One region of the Cellulomonas pasadenensis genome, then DNA from elsewhere that is predicted to be linked to it. Evidence: predicted binding sites of a transcription regulator. Region 1 holds the regulator's gene; the other holds the start of a gene.
The links. Region 1 encodes HrcA, which represses chaperone genes, less so after heat shock. Its sites were predicted from a motif close to TTNGCACTCGNNNNNNNCGAGTGCNAA; they were not measured.
Positions count from the first base shown of each region.

Region 1 (13,141 bases):
GTCGTCCCGCGCGTGGTGGGCGGCGACGAGTGGGAGCACGTCGCGCCCGGCGTGCAGCAGCGGGTGCGGGCGCTCGAGGCGTTCCTCGCCGACGTGTACGGGCCGCAGAAGGCCGTCGCCGACGGCGTGGTGCCGCGCTCGGTCGTCGTCTCCTCGACGCACTTCCACCGCGCGGCCCGCGGCATCGAGCCGCCCAACGGGGTCCGCGTGCACGTGTCGGGGATCGACCTCGTGCGCGACTCGCTGGGCGGGTGGCGGGTGCTCGAGGACAACGTGCGCGTGCCGTCGGGCGTCAGCTACGTGCTGAGCAACCGCCGGGCGATGGCGCAGACGTTCCCCGAGCTGTTCGCGACGCTGCGCATCCGGCCCGTCGTCGACTACTCGCGCCGGCTGCTGGCGGCGCTCATCGCCGCGGCCCCGGCGGGCGTCGACGACCCCACGGTCGTCGTCCTCACCCCGGGCGTCTACAACAGCGCGTACTTCGAGCACACGCTGCTCGCGCGGACGATGGGCGTCGAGCTCGTCGAGGGGCGCGACCTGTACTGCTCGGGCGGGCGCGTGTGGATGCGCACCACGCAGGGCCGGCGGCGGGTGGACGTCATCTACCGGCGGGTCGACGACGAGTTCCTCGACCCGGTCGTGTTCCGCTCCGACTCCCTGCTCGGCTGCCCGGGACTGATGACGTGCGCACGCCTGGGCACGGTGACCCTCGCGAACGCCGTCGGCAACGGCGTCGCCGACGACAAGCTGCTCTACACCTACGTCCCCGACCTCATCCGGTACCACCTCGGCGAGGAGCCGGTGCTGCCCAACGTGGACACGTGGCGCCTGGAGGACCCGGGTGCGCTCGAGGAGGTCCTCGACCGGCTCGACGAGCTCGTGGTCAAGCCGGTCGACGGGTCGGGCGGCAAGGGCCTGGTCGTCGGGCCGGCCGCGTCCCGCGCCGAGCTCGACGCCCTGCGGTCCCGCCTGCGCGAGGACCCGCGCGGGTGGATCGCGCAGCCGGTGGTGCAGCTGTCGACCGTGCCGACCCTCGTCGACGAGGGGCTGCGTCCGCGCCATGTCGACCTGCGCCCGTTCGCCGTCAACGACGGCGAGCAGGTGTACGTGCTGCCGGGCGGGCTCACGCGCGTGGCGCTGCCGGAGGGGCAGCTCGTCGTGAACTCGTCGCAGGGCGGCGGCTCGAAGGACACGTGGGTGCTCGGCGGGCGCGTCCCGCGGCGCTCCCGGCAGCAGGCGCAGCACCAGCGCCCGCCGGTCGCGCAGGACGCGTCGGTCCCGATCGACGCGAACCCGCAGGACGCGCGCGTCCAGGTGATGCAGCAACAGCAGCAGCAGCAGCAGGCCGCCGGGGGTGCGACGTGCTGAGCCGCATCGCCGAGTCCCTGTTCTGGATCGGCCGGTACGTCGAGCGGGCGGACGACACCGCGCGCCTGCTCGACGTGCACGTGCAGATCCTCCTCGAGGACCCGTGGGCCGAGGAGGACGCCGCGTGCCGGTCGCTCCTGTCGGTCATGGACCGGCCCGCGCCGCCGCCGGACGTGGAGGTGGGGCGCGAGCACGTCCTCGACGTGCTGGCCTACGACCGGTTCTCCCCGTCCGCGATCGCCGGTGCGCTCGTCTCCGCCCGCGAGAACGCCCGGCGCGCGCGCGAGATCGTGTCGACCGAGCTGTGGGAGTGCCTCAACGCCACCTGGAACCAGCTGCCGACGCACATGCGCCCGACCCGCCCGCACGACTACTTCACGTGGGTGCGTGAGCGGGCCGCGATCGTCGCCGGGATCATGGACGGCACGACGTCGCGGGACGAGACCTGGTCGTTCATGGTGCTCGGCCGGTCGATCGAGCGTGCGGACATGACCGCACGCCTGCTGACGACGCGCGCGCTCGCGGGCTCCGCCGGGCCGGGCTGGACGACGCTGCTGCGCTCGTGCGGCGCCCACGAGGCGTTCCTGCGCACGTACCGCGGCACCGCGCCCGACGAGCGGGCGGCCGGCTTCCTGCTGCTGGACCGCCTCTTCCCGCGCTCGATCGTCTCCGCGCTGAACCAGGCGGAGGCGTGCCTGACCGCGCTGGAGCCGGTGAGCGACCGCGCCGGCATCGACGACGCGCGCCGGCACATCGGCCACGTCCGCTCGAACCTGGAGTACCGCCCGCTCATGGTGATCCTCGACGACCTGCCGCGCGAGATGGAGCTCGTGCAGCGCGCGTGCTCCGCCGCCTCGGACGCGATCCGCGGGCGCTACTTCCCGTCGGGCGCGGAGCTGACGTGGGTGGGGGAGGCGCTGTGAGCCGGCTGCGGATCGTGCACACGTCGGCGTTCCGGTACGCGGAGCCCGTGCAGGCGTCGTACAACGAGGCGCGCGTGACGCCGCTGTCGCAGCCGGGGCAGTCCGTGCTGGCGACGCGGGTCGACGTGCAGCCGCAGACGTGGTCGCACGACTACCGCGACTACTGGGGCACCCACGTCACGGCGTTCGAGGTGCTCGCGCCGCACCGGTCGTTGCTGCTCACGGCGGAGCACGTCGTGGAGGTCGCCGACCGTTCCACGCCGTCGGCGGACGTCGGGTGGGACCTGCTGCGGGGCGCCGAGGTGCGCGACCGGCTCGCGGAGTTCCTCGCCGACGGGGCGACCACCGCCGTGCCGGAGGACGTCGTGGCGCTCGCCCGGGCGGCGGCGGACGGCCGCTCGCCGGCGGCCGCCGCCGAGGCGGTGTGCCGCGCGGTCCGCGAGGAGCTGGAGTACATCCCGGGCGTGACGACGGTGCACACGCCCGCCGCGGAGGCGTGGGTGGCGCGCACCGGCGTGTGCCAGGACATGGCGCACCTCGCGCTCGGCGCCCTGCGGTCGGTCGGCATCCCCGCGCGGTACGTCTCCGGGTACCTGCACCCGGACACCGGGGGCGAGGTGGGACGCACCGTGAGCGGCGAGTCGCACGCGTGGGTCGAGTGGTGGACGGGCGAGTGGTACGGGTTCGACCCCACCAACCGGGTCGCCGTGGGCGACCGGCACGTCGTGCTGGGCCGGGGGCGGTCGTACGACGACGTGCCGCCGCTGCGCGGCATCTACGCGGGTCCGCAGACGGAGGACCTCGTGGTGGAGGTCCGCATCACGCGGGAGGCGTGAGGCCGCGGCGCACCGCCCTGCCGTCACGGCGGGGCGCGCGTCACGGCACGGCACGGGTCAGCGCACGCGCTCACGGGACGAGGCGCGAGCCGAGCAGGACGTCGAGCGCCGCCCGGTCGCCGCGCACCCGCAGCCGCGCGTCGTCCAATGTCGTGCGCCGCCACAGCAGCAGCGCCAGGTCCTGCGCCGGCCCGCTGACGACGACGTCGGGTCCTGCACCGTCCGGCCCTGCACCGTCGAGCCCGGCCCCGCCGAGGGTCCAGGAGCGGCCGGCGTCGTCGGCGTCGACGCGCACGCGCACCGCGAGCGGCGGGGTGCGCCCCAGCCGCACCTGCCGCGGCTGCATCACCGTGACCAGCTCGTCGACCGTGTCGGCCCACAGCGCGGGGGCGGGCGCGCCCGCGACCGGTGCCGGGCCGGGGAGCGCGGCGGCCCGCCGGAGGTCGACCAGGTGCACCAGCGTCTCGTGCACCTGACGACGGTGCCAGAAGGCCGCGGGGCCCGGGCCGAGCAGCGTGCTCGAGGGCGCACCGGGGTCCACCGCCGCGAGCGTGGCCCGCAGCTCGGCCGCGCAGCGCGCGTAGAGCTCGTCCAGCACGAACGGCCCGCGCCCGAGGGGGACCTCGCGCCGGCGTGCCGCCTCCGCCGCCGCCCAGTGGTGGATGCGTGCCAGGTGCACGACGAGGCTGCGCACGCGCCACCGGCCGCACCACGGCACCCGCGCCTGCGGGTCGGCGCGGCGGACGCCGTCGAGGAAGGCCTCCTGCAGGTGCGCGAGGACGTCGAGGTACGTGGCGTCGCAGCCCGGCGCGTGCACCGGCGGTCCGTCGGGTCCCGCGGGGACCGGTGGGGCCGACACGTCGCTGGTCATGGGAGCATGGTGGTACCGACCCGCGACCGCCCACCAGGGCCGAGCCGTCCCCGTCGGAGCCGACCGAGAACGACAGACCTCCGGCGCCGTCCACCGGCGCCCCCACGACCCGGGAGCCTGAGAGCGCGTGTCCCCGATCCCGAGCGCCGCCGCCGCGGCACGCATCGCCCCGGCGGCCACGACGCCCGAGCTGCTGCGCAACTTCTGCATCATCGCGCACATCGACCACGGGAAGTCGACCCTCGCCGACCGGATGCTGCAGCTCACCGGCGTCGTCGAGGCGCGTGCCATGCGCGCGCAGTACCTCGACCGCATGGACATCGAGCGCGAGCGCGGCATCACGATCAAGTCGCAGGCCGTCCGCATGCCGTGGGAGGTCGACGGCACGCCGTACGCCCTCAACATGATCGACACCCCCGGGCACGTCGACTTCACGTACGAGGTCTCGCGGTCGCTCGCCGCCTGCGAGGGTGCCGTGCTGCTGGTCGACGCCGCCCAGGGCATCGAGGCGCAGACGCTCGCGAACCTCTACCTCGCGCTCGAGAACGACCTGCAGATCATCCCGGTGCTCAACAAGATCGACCTGCCGGCGGCGCAGCCCGAGAAGTACGCGGAGGAGCTCGCCGGCCTCGTCGGCGGCGACCCGGAGGACGTCATGCGCGTCTCCGGCAAGACGGGCGAGGGCGTCGAGGCGCTGCTGGACCGCATCGTGCGCACCGTGCCGGCCCCCGTCGGCGACGCCGCGGCGCCGGCCCGCGCGATGATCTTCGACTCCGTCTACGACACCTACCGCGGCGTCGTGACGTACGTGCGGGTCGTCGACGGCCACCTCGACCCGCGCGAGCGCATCGCGATGATGTCGACGCGCGCGACCCACGAGCTGCTCGAGATCGGCGTCATCTCGCCCGAGCCCGTGCCCACCAAGGGGCTCGGCGTCGGCGAGGTCGGCTACCTGATCACGGGCGTGAAGGACGTGCGCCAGTCGAAGGTCGGCGACACGGTGACGAACTCCGCCAAGCCGGCCTCCGACCCGCTCGGCGGCTACTCCGACCCGAAGCCGATGGTGTTCTCGGGGCTGTACCCGATCGACGGCACCGACTACCCGGTGCTGCGCGACGCGCTCGACAAGCTCAAGCTCAACGACGCCGCGCTGAACTACGAGCCCGAGACCTCCGTCGCGCTCGGGTTCGGCTTCCGCGTCGGGTTCCTCGGCCTGCTGCACCTCGAGATCATCCGGGAGCGGCTGGAGCGCGAGTTCGACCTCGACCTCATCTCCACGGCGCCGAACGTCGTCTACGACGTGGTGCTCGAGGACCGCACCGAGGTCCGCGTGACGAACCCGAGCGAGTTCCCCGGCGGCAAGATCCGCGAGGTGCACGAGCCGGTCGTCAAGGCGACGATCCTCGCGCCCAGCGAGTTCATCGGCGCGATCATGGAGCTCTGCCAGGGCAAGCGCGGCGACCTGCAGGGCATGGACTACCTGTCCGAGGACCGCGTCGAGATGCGCTACGTGCTGCCGCTCGCCGAGATCGTGTACGACTTCTTCGACCAGCTGAAGTCGCGCACGCGCGGCTACGCGAGCCTGGACTACGAGCCGGTCGGCGACCAGGTCGCCGACCTGGTGAAGGTCGACATCCTGCTGCAGGGCGAGCAGGTCGACGCCTTCAGCTCGATCGTGCACAAGGACAAGGCGTACGCGTACGGCGTCATGATGACGGCGAAGCTCAAGGACCTCATCCCGCGCCAGCAGTTCGAGGTGCCGATCCAGGCGGCGATCGGCTCGCGGATCATCGCGCGCGAGACGATCCGCGCGATCCGCAAGGACGTGCTCGCCAAGTGCTACGGCGGTGACATCACCCGCAAGCGCAAGCTGCTGGAGAAGCAGAAGGAGGGCAAGAAGCGCATGAAGACCATCGGCCGGGTCGACGTGCCGCAGGAGGCCTTCATCGCCGCGCTGACGTCGGAGGGCGCCGGCTCCAGCGGCGGCCGGGACGCGAAGGACGCGAAGAAGAAGTGACGGTGCGGGCATGAGCCCGGCGCTGCCCGACGGCGACGTCCCGCCGGACGACGGCGGGCTGCCGCCGTCGGTCGTGGCGCGGTCGGCCGGCCGTGCGTTCGGCGTGTACCTGCACGTGCCGTTCTGCGCGGTGCGCTGCGGCTACTGCGACTTCAACACGTACACCGCCACCGAGCTCGGCGGCGGCGCGAGCCTGGCCGCGTACGCCGCGACGGCGCTCGGGGAGATCGCGCTCGCGGACCGCGTGCTGCGCGACGCGGGGCTGCCGGCCCGACCGGTCTCGACGGTGTTCGTCGGCGGCGGCACGCCCACGCTGCTGCCCGTCGACGACCTGGCGCGGCTGCTGGGCGGCGTGCGGGACACGTGGGGCCTGGCGCCCGACGCCGAGGTGACCACCGAGGCGAACCCGGACTCGGTCACGCCGGACGGCCTGCGGCGCCTCGCCGCGGCGGGGTTCACGCGCGTGTCGTTCGGCATGCAGTCGGCCGTGCCGCACGTGCTCGCGACGCTCGACCGCACGCACGACCCGCGGCGCGTGCCCGACGTCGTGCGGTGGGCGCGGGACGCGGGGCTGCGGGTCTCGCTCGACCTCATCTACGGCACCCCGGGGGAGTCGCTCGACGACTGGCGGCGCAGCCTCGAGGCGGCGCTCGCCACCGGCGTCGACCACGTGAGCGCGTACGCGCTCGTCGTGGAGGCGGGCACGCGCATGGCCGTCCAGGTGCGCCGCGGCGAGCTGACGCTCCCCGACGAGGACGACCAGGCCGCCAAGTACGAGCTCGCGGACGACCTGCTGACGGCGGCCGGCCTGCAGTGGTACGAGGTCAGCAACTGGGCGCGCACGCCCGCCGACGCCTCCCGGCACAACCTCGGCTACTGGCGCGGCGACGACTGGTGGGGCATCGGCCCGGGGGCGCACAGCCACGTCGGCGGCGTGCGGTGGTGGAACGTCAAGCACCCGCGCGCGTACGCCGACCGGCTCGCGGCGGGGCGGAGCCCGGCGGCGGGCCGCGAGGTGGTCGACGAGACGACGGCCGAGCTCGAGCACGTCATGCTCGGTGTGCGGATCGCGCAGGGGCTGCCCATCGGCGAGCTCGCGCCGACCGCGCGCGCCGCGGTGGCCGGCCTCGTCGCGGACGGGCTCGTCGACCCGCGGGCGGCGCTCGGCCTCGACGGCACGCGCCGCGTCGTGCTCACGCGCCGGGGGCGCCTGCTCGCCGACGCCGTCGTGCGGACGCTCGCGGCCTGACCGGCGTGCGCCGGGCGGTGCCGCCGGGCGCCGCTCGGGCCCGCGTGCTGCGGCCCGCGTCAGCGGACGAGACGGACCGAGACCGGGTACCGGAACCACTCGCCGCGCGAGGCCGCGACGGCGCCGACCACGTGCAGCACGGCGCCCGCGACCAGCACGAGGTACGGCAGGAAGCCGAGCAGGCCGAACGTCAGCACGGCCGCCACGGTCGTGACCATGGCCGTGCCGAGCACCGTGATCTGGAAGTTGAGCGACTCCTTGGCGTGGTGCTCGACGTACGGGCCGCGCCCGCGCAGCACGAGCCAGATGACGAGCGGGGCGACGAACGACACGAGGAGCGGCAGCGCGTGCGCGAGCACGGCCCACGTCCGCTCGTCCTCGGGACGCAGGGGCGGGCCGACCGGGGGCGCGGGGTAGCCGCTCACCGGACCAGCTCCAGCGTCATCGGGTACCGGTACGTCCGGCCGCTGCTCACCGCGACGGCCGCGAGCACCGAGAGCACGAGGCTCGCGACGCCGATCGCGACCATCGCGATCCAGCCGACGAACCCGACCAGCGGGAACTCCGCGAGGATCCGCGCGGCCACCAGGGCGACGAGGACGGTCAGCTGGAAGTTGAGCGCCACGAGCGCCTGGTGGGCGACGCCGTGGTCCTTGCCGCGGTGCACGAGCCACACGACGAGGGCCGTGACCCAGCCCACGTAGAAGTAGGCGAGGATCCCGCCGAGGTGCGCGAGGACGGCCCACGTCGCGGCGGGCGTCGAGCGGGCCGGCGGTGCGGCGTACGGGTCGTGCGACACGGGTGCTCCTGAGGTGGGGGCGCCCGGCACGGGTGCGGCCGGACGGGCGATTCGTCCGGGTCGCAGCGTACCGGCGCGGGCGGCGCGGCGGACGCACGGCCGTGCGTCGCCTTGACACCGCTTCCCACGGGTCGGTTCGCTGACCTGCGTGGGCGCACCGTGCGCCCGTCGGACAGGAGACCTGCGCGCATGAGCGAGAACCCCGGCGGCACGCCGCCGCGCGACGACGACGGCAGCGTGCCGCCGCCGCCCGGGCAGGGACAGCCGGGCGGCGCGTACCCGCCCCCCGCGCCGGGGCAGCCGCCGGCGTCGCCCTACGGCCCGCCGCCGGGCGGCGGGTACCCGCCCCCGCCCGGGTACGGCCAGCCGGGGCAGGGCCAGCCGGGACAGGGCCAGCCGGGGTACGGCGCGCCGGGTGGCGCGTACCCGCCGCCGTCCGGCGGGTACGTCCCGCCGGGGCGGCCGTACGGGCAGCCCGGCGCCGCCTACGGCCAGCCCTACGCGGGCGCCCCGCGTCCGCCCGCGGTCGACGTGGGCGCGAGCCTGTCGTGGGCCTTCAGCAAGTTCGGGCAGAACTGGGTCGCGTTCGTGGTGGGCGGGATCGCGTGGGCGGTGGGGATCTTCCTCGTCGTCCTGCTGGCCTCGATCGCGTTCGGCGGCTTCGGTGCGCTGGCGCAGAACGCGGACGGGGGCGCCGGCGCGCTCTCGGCGATCGGCTTCGGCGTGGGCGGCCTCGTGCTCGGTGCGCTGACCGTCCTGCTGTCGGCGCTGTGGCTGGCCGCGTACGTCCGGGCGGCGCTCAAGGTGGCGGACGGCCGTCAGGTGACCGTGGGCGACATGTTCGACCTCTCCCACGCCGGGCCGGTGTTCGTGGTCGGCCTGCTGATGACGGTCGCGTACCTGATCGTGGGCTGGGTGCCGCTCCTCGGCCCGGTGCTGCTGCTCGCGGTCGTGTACCTCGTCTTCTTCGCCGTGCACTTCGTGGTGGACCGCGGGCAGGGCGCGATCGACGCGATCCGCTCGAGCGTGACCGTGCAGTCGCGCGAGATCGGCACGTCGATCCTCGTCGTGCTCGTGGCGTGGCTCGTGTCGGCCGTGGGCGCGGCGCTGTGCGGCGTCGGCGCCCTCGTCGGCACGCCGGTCGCGATCCTCATCTCGGCGTACGCGTTCCGCCGGCTGACGGGCGGCGTCGTCGCCCCCTGACGGGCCCGACGCGCGACGCGACGCCTCGCGACCTGCCCTGCCCTGACGACGACGCCCCCGCCGGTCGGCGGGGGCGTCGTCGCGCCGGGCGGCAGCGGGGCGTCAGGCCGTGACGAAGTCGATGAGCTCCTCGACGCGCCCGAGCAGGCTCGGCTCGAGGTCGGCGTAGCTGCGCACCGACCGCAGGATCCGCACCCACGCGCGGGCGACGTCGGCCTGGTCGTCCGCCGGCCAGCCGAGCTCGCGCAGGATGCCGCGCTTCCACTCGGTGCCGCGCTCGATCGTCGGCCACGCGGTCAGGCCGAGGCGCTCGGGGCGCACCGCCTGCCACACGTCGACGTACGGGTGCCCGAGCACGAGCACCGTGCCCGCGGGCGCGGACCGGACGACCTCGGCGGCGATCCGGCTCTCCTTCGAGCCGGGCACCAGGTGGTCCACGAGCACGCCGATGCGCCGGTCCGCCGTCGGGCGGAAGTCGCGCACCGCGTCGGCGAGGTGGTCGACGCCCTCGAGCAGCTCGACGACGACGCCCTCGACCCGCAGGTCGTCGCCCCACACCTTCTCGACGAGCTCGGCGTCGTGCTTGCCCTCCACCCAGATGCGGCTCCCGCGCGCGACGCGGGCCCGGGCGTCGTGCACGGCGACGGAGCCGGACGCCGTGCGCGTCGGCCGCGCGGGCGCCGCCCGGGTCACGGGCGGGACGAGGACGACGGGCTCGCCGTCCACCCAGAACCCGGGCCCGAGCGTGAACGTGCGCGTACGGCCGCGGCGGTCCTCGAGCACGACCACGTGCTGGCCGCCGGACTTCTCCACGCGCACCACCGCGCCCACCCACCCGGTCTCGACGTCCTCGACGACCAGCCCCGTCTCGGCGGGCTGGTCGCGCGACGTCCGCGCGGGACGGTGGTGCCGGGTCGGGCCGGCGGACAGGACGTCGGGGCCGTAGCGGTCGTGGCTCACGCGGGGCACGCTAGCCGCCCGCCGCGGCGTGCCGTGCCGGCGCCGCGCGGCTCGGCGTAGAATTGGCACTCGCGCTCGTCGAGTGCTACCCGCCGGGGACCGCCTCCCACGGCGGGGAGCACGGGCGCGGACCCGCGACGCACGGGAGGAGGGGCCATGAGCGAGGACCGTCGGCTGGACGTCCTGCGCGCGATCGTCGAGGACTACGTCGCCACGCGCGAGCCCGTGGGCTCGCGCGCGCTCACGGAGCGCCACGCGCTCGGGGTGTCGCCGGCGACGATCCGCAACGACATGGCCGCGCTCGAGGACGCCGGGCTCATCGTGCAGCCGCACACGTCCGCGGGGCGCGTGCCCACCGACCTCGGCTACCGGGTCTTCGTGAACCGGCTCTCGGGCGTCAAGCCGCTGTCCGCGGCCGAGAAGCGGGCGATCGGCACGCTGCTCGAGCAGGCGGTCGACCTCGACGACGTCATCGACCGCGCGGTCCGGCTGCTCGCCCAGCTCACGCAGCAGGTGGCGGTCGTGCAGTACCCGTCGCTGCGGCGCTCGGCGCTGCGGCACGTCGAGTTGGTGCCCGTCGGCGCACGGCACCTGCTGGTCGTCATCATCACCACGACCGGCCGGGTCGAGCAGCGCACGCTCGAGCTGCGGGAGGACGTCGACGAGGCGGTGGTCGCACGCCTGCGCGTCCGGCTCAACGTCGCCGCCGCGGGCCTGCGCCTGCCCGACCTCGACGTCGCCCTCGACGCGCTCGCGGACGAGTTCGCGGCCGACGGCTCGGCGCTCGCCCGCGCGGTCGTGGCCGTGGTGGGCGAGACCCTCGCCCAGGAGCGGGAGGAGCGCGTCGTCGTCGCGGGCGCCTCGCACCTCGCCCGCAGCGCCGGTGCGGACTTCCCGCACACGATCGGCCCCGTCCTCGAGGCGCTGGAGGAGCAGGTCGTGCTCCTGCGCCTGCTCTCGGAGATGGCGGAGGACACCGCCGGCGTGGCGGTGCGCATCGGGCGCGAGACCCAGCACGAAGGGCTCGCGGAGACGAGCATCGTGACGAGCGGCTACGGCGCGGAGGGCGGCGTCGCCGTGCTCGGCTCCGTGGGGCCGCTGCGCATGGACTACCCCGGGACGATGTCGGCGGTGCGGGCCGTGGCCCGTTACCTCACGCGCATCCTCGCCGGCTGACCGGCAGGGCCGACCCCATCCGGACGGGCCCCCGACGAGCAGGAAGCGAAGAGCACCCCACGTGACGGACTACTACGAGATCCTCGGCGTCGCGCGCGACGCCACCCCGGAGCAGGTCAAGAAGGCGTACCGCAAGCTCGCCCGCGAGCTGCACCCCGACGTCGCCGGCTCCGACCCGGCCGCCGAGGAGCGGTTCAAGGACGTCTCGCGCGCCTACGACGTGCTCGGCAACCCCGAGAAGCGGCGCGCGTACGACATGGGCGCCGACCCGGCGTCGCCCGGCGGCGGCATGGGGGGCGGCTTCGGCTTCCAGGACATCTTCGAGACGTTCTTCGGCGCGGCCGGGCCGGGCGCGCCCCGCGGCCCGATGCCGCGCGCGCGGCGCGGTCAGGACGCGCTCGTGCGGCTGGACGTGGACCTGGCGGAGACGACCTTCGGGGCGCACCGCGAGGTGCAGGTCGACACGGCCGTGCTCTGCCCCACGTGCGGCGGCACGTGCTGCCGCCCCGGCACGTCGCCGCGCACCTGCGAGGTCTGCGGCGGCCGCGGGTCCGTGCAGCGCGTCGCGCGGTCGTTCCTCGGCCAGGTCATGACGACGCAGCCGTGCGCCGCGTGCCACGGCTTCGGCACCGTCATCCCCGAGCCGTGCACCGAGTGCGCCGGCGAGGGCCGCGTCCGCTCGCGCCGCACCCTGTCGGTGGACGTGCCCGCGGGAGTCGACACCGGCACGCGCATCAAGCTCACCGGCCAGGGCGAGGTCGGTCCCGCCGGCGGCCCGGCCGGCGACGTCTACCTCGAGATCCGCGAGCGCCGGCACGACACGTTCGTGCGCAAGGGCGACGACCTGCACGCGACCCTCGAGGTGCCGATGACGGCGGCGGCGCTCGGCACGGTGCTCAGCATGGAGACCCTCGACGGCCCGCGCGAGGTCGACCTGCGGCCGGGCACGCAGCCCGGTCAGGTCGTCACGCTCAAGGGGCTCGGCGTCGGCCACCTGCACGTCGGCGGCCGCGGCGACCTGCACGTCCACGTCGACGTGCACGTGCCGACGGCGCTCGACGACGAGCAGGCGGAGCTGCTGCGGCGACTCGCCGGGCTGCGCGGCGAGGAGCGCCCCGACGCGCGCCTGTCGGCCGCGAACCCCGGGGTGTTCGCCAAGCTGCGCGACAAGCTCGCGGGCCGGTGAGCGCACCCGTCTTCCTCGTCGAGCCGGGCGCGCTCGCGGCCGTCGCGGCCGGCGGGGAGTTCCTCCTCGACGGCACCGAGGGCCGGCACGCGGGCGTGGTGCAGCGCCGCGCGCCGGGCGAGCGGGTCGACGTCGTGGACGGCGCGGGCGTGCGGCTCGTGGGCACGGTCCGCGCGGTCGGACCCGAGGGGGTGCGCCTCGCGGTCGAGGACGTCGTCGTGGAGGACGAGCCGTCGCCACGGCTCGTGCTGGTGCAGGCCCTCGCCAAGGGCGACCGGGACGAGATGGCGATCGAGGCGGCCACCGAGGTGGGCGCCGACGCGGTGGTGCCGTGGCAGGCGGAGCGGTCGATCGTCGTGTGGCGCGGCGAGCGTGCCGCCAAGAGCCGCGCCCGCTGGGTCGGCACGGTGCGGGCGGCGACCAAGCAGTCCCGCCGGGCGCGGGCGCCCGAGGTCGCGCAGGCGGTCGACGGCGCCGGGCTGCGCGCGCTCGTGCAGCGCACCCGGGAGGCCGGCGGCTGCGCGCTGGTGCTGCACGAGGAGGCGACGACGCC
Region 1 covers NZ_JBFTEP010000065.1:409-13,549, forward strand. Annotated here, with positions in the region: gene AB6N23_RS10605 (circularly permuted type 2 ATP-grasp protein) at 1-1,368, shown strand, start outside; gene AB6N23_RS10610 (alpha-E domain-containing protein) at 1,362-2,291, shown strand; gene AB6N23_RS10615 (transglutaminase family protein) at 2,288-3,127, shown strand; gene AB6N23_RS10620 (maleylpyruvate isomerase family mycothiol-dependent enzyme) at 3,198-3,998, opposite strand; gene lepA (translation elongation factor 4) at 4,126-6,015, shown strand; gene hemW (radical SAM family heme chaperone HemW) at 6,026-7,264, shown strand; gene AB6N23_RS10635 (DUF4870 domain-containing protein) at 7,324-7,689, opposite strand; gene AB6N23_RS10640 (DUF4870 domain-containing protein) at 7,686-8,063, opposite strand; gene AB6N23_RS10645 (hypothetical protein) at 8,253-9,266, shown strand; gene AB6N23_RS10650 (DUF3097 domain-containing protein) at 9,369-10,226, opposite strand; gene hrcA (heat-inducible transcriptional repressor HrcA) at 10,383-11,402, shown strand; gene dnaJ (molecular chaperone DnaJ) at 11,464-12,588, shown strand; gene AB6N23_RS10665 (16S rRNA (uracil(1498)-N(3))-methyltransferase) at 12,585-13,141, shown strand, end outside.

Region 2 (6,586 bases), on a different contig from region 1:
CGGCGTGAGGCGGCCCATGTGGCGGTGGAACTCCGGGTCGGCCGCGACCACGACGGTCAGCGGGGCGGCGAGGACGCGCTCGCGGTTGCCCTCCGACATGTGCGCCGCCAGGCGGGCGCGCGCCTCGGGGCTGCGCACGAGCAGCAGGCGCAGCGGCACGGTGTTGAGGGCCGTCGGGCCCCAGCGGACGACGTCGTGGACCTCGCGGACGAGCGCGTCGGGGACGTCGCGGTCGAGGAACCGCCCGACGCTGCGGGCGTCGCGGAACAGCCGGTCGGCGACGCGGTCGTCGATCCCCGTGCGGTCGGGGTCGAGGGCGGTGAGGTCGTCGACGAGTTCGGTGCTGGTCATGGTCCGCTCAACCATCGATGCGTTCGCATCGATGTCCGCGGGTCGCGTGAGGCTGCTCACGCCCGCCCGGGCACGTGCCGCCCGCGCGTGCGGGACGCCGTCCGCGGGCGCCTATCCTGGTGCGCGTGAGCGAGCCCCTCGTCCTCGGGATCGAGACGTCCTGCGACGAGACCGGCGTCGCCCTCGTGCGCGGGTACGACCTGCTGGTCGACGCCGTCGCCAGCTCGGTCGACGAGCACGCGCGGTTCGGCGGGATCATCCCCGAGATCGCCTCGCGCGCCCACCTCGAGGCGATGGTGCCGACGATCGAGCGGGCGCTGTCGACCGCGGGCGTGACCCTCGCCGACGTGGACGCGGTCGCGGTGACCGCGGGGCCCGGGCTGGTCGGCCCGCTGACGATCGGCGCGGCCGCCGCGAAGGCGCTCGCCGTCGGCCTGGACAAGCCTCTCTACGGCGTCAACCACGTCATCGGGCACGCCGTCGTCGACGAGCTCGTCGACGGCGCGTTCCCCGAGCGCGTGCTCGCGCTCGTCGTCTCCGGCGGGCACTCGTCGCTGCTGCGGATCGACGACACCGTGCACGTCACGGAGCTCGGCTCGACGCTCGACGACGCGGCGGGGGAGGCGTTCGACAAGGTCGGCCGCCTGCTCGGCCTGCCGTACCCGGGCGGCCCGCACATCGACCGCCTCGCCCGCGAGGGCGACCCGGAGGCCATCCGCTTCCCGCGCGGCCTGACCGCGCCCAAGGACCAGGCGAAGCACGCGACCGACTTCTCCTTCTCGGGGCTCAAGACGGCGGTGGCCCGGTGGGTCGAGGCGCGGCAGGACGCCGGCGAGGACGTCCCGCTGCCCGACGTCGCCGCCTCGTTCGCGGCCGCCGTCGCGGACGTCCTCACCGCCAAGACGATCGCCGCGTGCCGCCGCGAGGGCGTCGACACGCTCGTCGTCGGCGGCGGGTTCTCCGCGAACTCCCAGCTGCGCGACATGGCCGCGCAGCGGTGCGCCGAGGCCGGCATCACGCTGCGGATCCCGCCGATCCGCTACTGCACGGACAACGGCGCGATGATCGCGGCGCTCGGGTCGGCCGTCGTGCGCCGGGGCATGCCCGCGTCTCCCCTGGACCTGCCGGTCGACTCGACGATGCCGCTGACGCAGGTCCTCGTCTGAGCGGTCGCCCGTCGCGCGCCGGCCCGTGCGGTGGCGTGGCGGGGCGTCGGCGTGCGCGGCGTCCGGGCAGCCGTCCTGCGGTGCTCCCGACGCCCGTCCGTCCCCGGGGGGAGGGCAGCGGAGCGGCCGTCGTGCGGTCGGGGGACGTCGCGGGCGGCGTACGGCTCCTACCGTCGCGACCGTGACCCCGTCCCGCCCCGAGATCCCCGCCGTGTGGGTGCTCGTCCCGCTGCTCCTCGTCGCGGTCCCCGCGGTGCTGCGGCGGTTGCGGGCCCGCGCCCCGCTCACGTGGCCGCGCGTGGCGACCGGCCTGCTGGCGTGCGCGTACGCCGCGTGCCTGGTCGACGCCGTGCTGCTGCCTCTCCCTGTCGGCCCTCGCCCGGGTGCCGGCGACCTGCCGTGGCACGCGTGGGTCAACCTGGTGCCGCTCGGGTCCGGCGACCCGGCCGGGCTGTGGCTCAACCTGGTGCTCTTCGTGCCGCTCGGAGTGCTGCTGCCGCTGCTGGTCCCCGGCCTGCGGACCCGCGGGGTCGTGCTCGCCGGTGCCCTCGTGAGCCTGGCGGTCGAGCTGGTCCAGCTCGTCGCCGGCCTGGCCGTCGGCGGGGGACGGGTGAGCGACGTCGACGACCTGCTGGCCAACACGCTGGGGGCGCTCGTGGGCGGCGTCCTGGTCCGCGGCGCCGTGCGGGTCTCGGCCCTGGCGCGCGTCGTGGCCGCGTGCACGTGGCCACCAGCGGCGGTAGCCGGTGCGGAGGGTGCGACGACCGCGGCGTGACCGTGGCCACCGGCGTCGCGCCCGCGGTCAGAGCGGGCGGCCCGCGCGCATCTCGGCGAGCAGGGAACGGACGACCGGCTCGAGCTCGCCCGCGTTCCGGCGGGCCACGGCCCGCTGCCGCTGGTACGACGCCCCGCGGCGGAGGATCACGCGTACCTGCTCGAGCTCCTCGGCGCAGCCGAGCCGCTCCGCGACCGGGGCGAGCGTGGTCAGCCACCCGCCGACCGAGTCGGTGACGAGCTCCTCGTCGCCCGCGGCGTCGGTGATGACGATCGCGTCCATGCCGTAGCGCGCCGAGCGCCACTTGTTCTCCTGCACGAACCACGGCGGCATGGCCGGCAGCTCCTCGCCCGCGTCGAGCAGCGACGAGAAGTGCTCGACGAAGCAGTGCGTCAGCGCCGAGATCGCCGTGACCTCGAGCAGGTTGGTCGCACCGTCGGCGATGCGCATCTCGAGCGTGCCGAAGCGGGGGGACGGGCGCACGTCCCAGCGGACCTCGTCGACCTGGTCGATCACGCCGGTGTGCATCATGTCGCCGACGTACTGCTCGAGCTCGTGCCAGGCGCGCAGCTGCGGCGGCAGCCCGGCGGTGGGCAGCTGCTGGAACAGCAGCGCACGGTTGGACGCGTACCCGGTGTCCTTGCCCGCCCAGAACGGCGACGACGCCGACAGGGACTGGATGTGCGGCAGGACGGTGAGCATCGCGCGCTGCAGCGGCAGGACCTTCGCGCGGTCCTCGATGCCGACGTGCACGTGCACGCCGTAGATCAGCATCTGCCGGCCCCACCACTGCGTGCGGTCGATGAGCGTCGCGTAGCGCTCCTTGTCGGTGACGCGCTGCGTCGCCCAGTTGGCGAACGGGTGCGTGCCGCCGCCCATGACCTCGATGCGCAGCGGCTCGGCCGCGGCCCCGACCTCGTCCAGGGCCCGCCGCAGGTCCGCGCCGGCCTCACCGACGGTGCGGCACTTGCCGGACGAGATCTCCACCGTGTTCATCAGCAGCTCGGACGTGATGTGCGGGTGGTCCGTGCCGTCGGCGGGACGCACGGCCTCGAAGATCGCCTGCGCGGCCTGCCGCAGGTCGCCCGAGTCGACGTCGACGAGCGCGACCTCCCACTCGATGCCGACGGTCGACCGCTCGGACCGCGCGAACGGCAGGGTGACCGGCGCCGCCATCAGACCGGCTCCACGACGAGCACGCGCTGCTGCCCGGCGACCCGGGTGAGCACGACCGTCCCCTCGGCGCCGCCGCGCAGGTCGAGCTGCTTGCGCAGCGTCTCCGGCACGACGGCCGTGCCGCGCTTCTTGATGGTCAGCCTGCCCACCTCGCGCTCCCGCAGGTACGTGCGCAGGCGCTTGAGGCCGAACGGCAGGTCGTCGAGGACGCGGTACGCCGTGGCGAGCGGGTCCGGGGTGAGGGCGTCGGCGGTCACGTAGGCGATGGTGGGGTCGACGAGGCGTCCGCGCACCCGCTGGGCGACCGTGCCGACCAGGCCGGCGCGGATCACGGCGCCGTCGGGCTCGTACAGGTAGGCGCCGACGCGCCCGACCGGGGGTGCGTCGTCCACGCCGTCGGGGTCGCCGCGCAGCGTGTGGGGCGTGCCGCCGCGCAGCACGAGGGCCGTGCGCCCGGGGCCGTCGGGCGCGAGCGGACCGAACCACAGGCCCACCTCGACGACCTCCCCGTCCACCGACACCCACTGGGCCTCCGCGTCGACCGGCAGGTCACGGTGCGCGATGCCGGGGCCCAGCTTGAGCCCGAGCGCCGGCACGGTGCCGCGGGCGGCGAGGACGTCGTCGAGCGGGGGCGCGTACGCGCGCGGGTCGAACACGCGCCGGCCCGTGCCGGTGCGCCGCGCCGGGTCGGCCCACACCCCGTCGACGCCCTCGGCGGCCAGGTCGAGCGCGAGCCCGTCGCCGTGGCGGACCTGCACCTCGGGGAACGCGCGCAGGTTCACGGTCGCGAGGGCGGCGGTCGTCTCGTCGACGTCCGTGGCCAGGACGCGCAGGCCGACGCCGGCGAGGGCCAGGGCGTCCGCGCCGAGCCCGCAGGTGAGGTCGGCGACGTACGTGCAGCCCGCGTCGCGGAACCGCCGGGCGTGGTGCGCGGCGACCTCGAGCCGTGTCGCCTGCTCGAGGCCCGCCTGCGTGAAGAGCATGCCGTCGGCGAAGTCGCCGAGCTTGCCGCGGGCCTTCGCGCGCAGCCGTGACTGCGTGAGCGCGGCCGCGACGAGGCCGGCGTCGAGCCCCTCCCGCTGCAGCCGCTCGGCGAGCGGCAGTGCCAGGCGCTCGTCGTAGGGCGGCAGCGCCTGCAGCAGCGCCCACCCCTCCGGGTGCAGGAGCTTGGCCAGCGCGGCGTCGTCCACGCGCCCAGCCTGCCACGCCGCGGCGCGGGCGGCGGGACGGCGGTCCGGGGAGCGCGGCGGGCACGTCGACGGCACGCCACGCTGGCACTCCGGTTGACCGAGTGCTAACGCGTTCCTAGAGTGAGGAACTGGCACTCTCCCTGGGAGTGTGCCAACCGTGCCAGTGGCCCCGGCACCCGCGACGACGGCGGCCCGACGGTACGGCGCAGACATTCGCTCACGAACAACTCATGCGAAGGGGAGGTCCGCCTGTGTCGGTCTCCATCAAGCCCCTCGAGGACCGCATCGTCGTCAAGACCCTCGAGGCCGAGACGACGACCGCGTCGGGTCTCGTGATCCCGGACAGCGCCAAGGAGAAGCCCCAGGAGGGCGAGGTCCTGGCGGTGGGCCCGGGTCGCATCGACGACAAGGGCAACCGCGTGCCGCTCGACGTGGCCGTCGGCGACAAGGTCATCTACTCGAAGTACGGCGGCACCGAGGTCAAGTACGCCGGCGAGGAGTTCCTCATCCTCTCCGCGCGCGACGTGCTCGCGATCGTCGGCTGACGCAGCGACGACACCGCCGGGCACCGGCCCGGTGACCACGAGAGCCCCCTCCCGTCCGCGGGAGGGGGCTCTCGTGCGTCCGCGCGGCCTCTCACGGCTCACGGCGTCGGACGCACGACCGCCGCGGCGGCGGGACGCACGACCGCCCCGGAGCCGACGCCGCTCGTCATCGAGCGACGCCCGCTCCGGGGCGGTCAGGTGGTGCGTGCCGGGCGGTGCCGGCGAGAGTCCGGGTCAGGCGGTGACGCGGCGGCCGGCGCGCTCGGCGAGGACGGCGGCGCGCTCGTCCTCGGAGAGGCCGCCCCACACGCCGTACGGCTCACGCACGGCCAGCGACTGCTCGCGGCACTCCTTGATCACGGGGCAGGTGGCGCAGATGGCCTTGGCGGCCTCCGCGCGCCGGCGGCGGGCCGAGCCGCGCTCGCCCTCCGGGTGGAAGAAGAGGTCCTGGTCGGCGTCGCGGCAGGCGCCGTCGAACTGCCACTCCCACAGGTCCATCACCGGTCCGGGCAGACGCGAGATCTCGGCCATGTGCTCCTCCTCGTACGTACGTCGTCCCGGCGGTGTGCCACCCGGACGGAAGCTGCTGGGTACGTGCCGCGGTAGGACCTAGGTCCCGGAGCCGCTGGCGCGTTCCTGCGATGTGCCGTAACCGTACAACCGCTTCAGAAGTTGTTCAAGACCCTCTTCTGAACTGATCTGCTGCAACGATTCTGAACGCGCGCCCGACAGGCGGGTCGTGCGTGCCCCCTCTTGTCTGCGCAGGTGATCGCGCGGTCGAGGGCCGGTCGATGCGGTTCGACGCCGTGGCGCGTTCCCCGCACCGAACCGCGCCACGTCCGCGCCGGCTGGCGCGATCGACCGCGTCGCGCCCGGACCGCGCCGCCGACTGGCAGAATCGCGCCATGGCCGAGCCGCAGGACCCGACGACGGGCCACCCGGAGTCGACGCCGGCTGGCTCCCCGGCGGGCGGCCCGCCCGTCGCGACCGGCACCGCGGCACCCGCGACGACCGGCACCCCGGCACCCGCGACGACCGGCACCGCGGCACCCGCGACGACCGGCACCGCGGTGCCCGACGCGGCCGGCGACCACGACGCCGCACCGACCGGCACGGCGACGGGCACGGCCCCCCTGACCGTCGCGGCCGTGGCGCGTCGGCTCGGGGTCGCGCCCGCCACCCTGCGCACGTGGGACCGCCGCTACGGGCTGGGCCCGTCCGAGCACTCCGCCGGCGCGCACCGCCGGTACACCGCGCGCGACCTCGAGCGGCTGCTGGTCATGCGTCGGCTCACGCTCGAGGGCGTCGCGCCCGGCGAGGCGGCGCGCCTGGCCCTGACGTCGGCGACGGAGCACACGGCGCCCGCGTCCCGCACGAGCACGG
Region 2 covers NZ_JBFTEP010000159.1:209-6,794, reverse strand. Annotated here, with positions in the region: gene AB6N23_RS16275 (malonic semialdehyde reductase) at 1-351, opposite strand, end outside; gene tsaD (tRNA (adenosine(37)-N6)-threonylcarbamoyltransferase complex transferase subunit TsaD) at 477-1,517, shown strand; gene AB6N23_RS16265 (VanZ family protein) at 1,699-2,292, shown strand; gene AB6N23_RS16260 (glutamate--cysteine ligase) at 2,320-3,468, opposite strand; gene AB6N23_RS16255 (class I SAM-dependent methyltransferase) at 3,468-4,658, opposite strand; gene groES (co-chaperone GroES) at 4,910-5,203, shown strand; gene AB6N23_RS16245 (WhiB family transcriptional regulator) at 5,438-5,734, opposite strand; partial or broken gene AB6N23_RS16240 (MerR family transcriptional regulator) at 6,109-6,586, shown strand, end outside.
Region 2: the regulator HrcA is predicted to act here: its motif matches at 4,740-4,766, upstream of groES (co-chaperone GroES).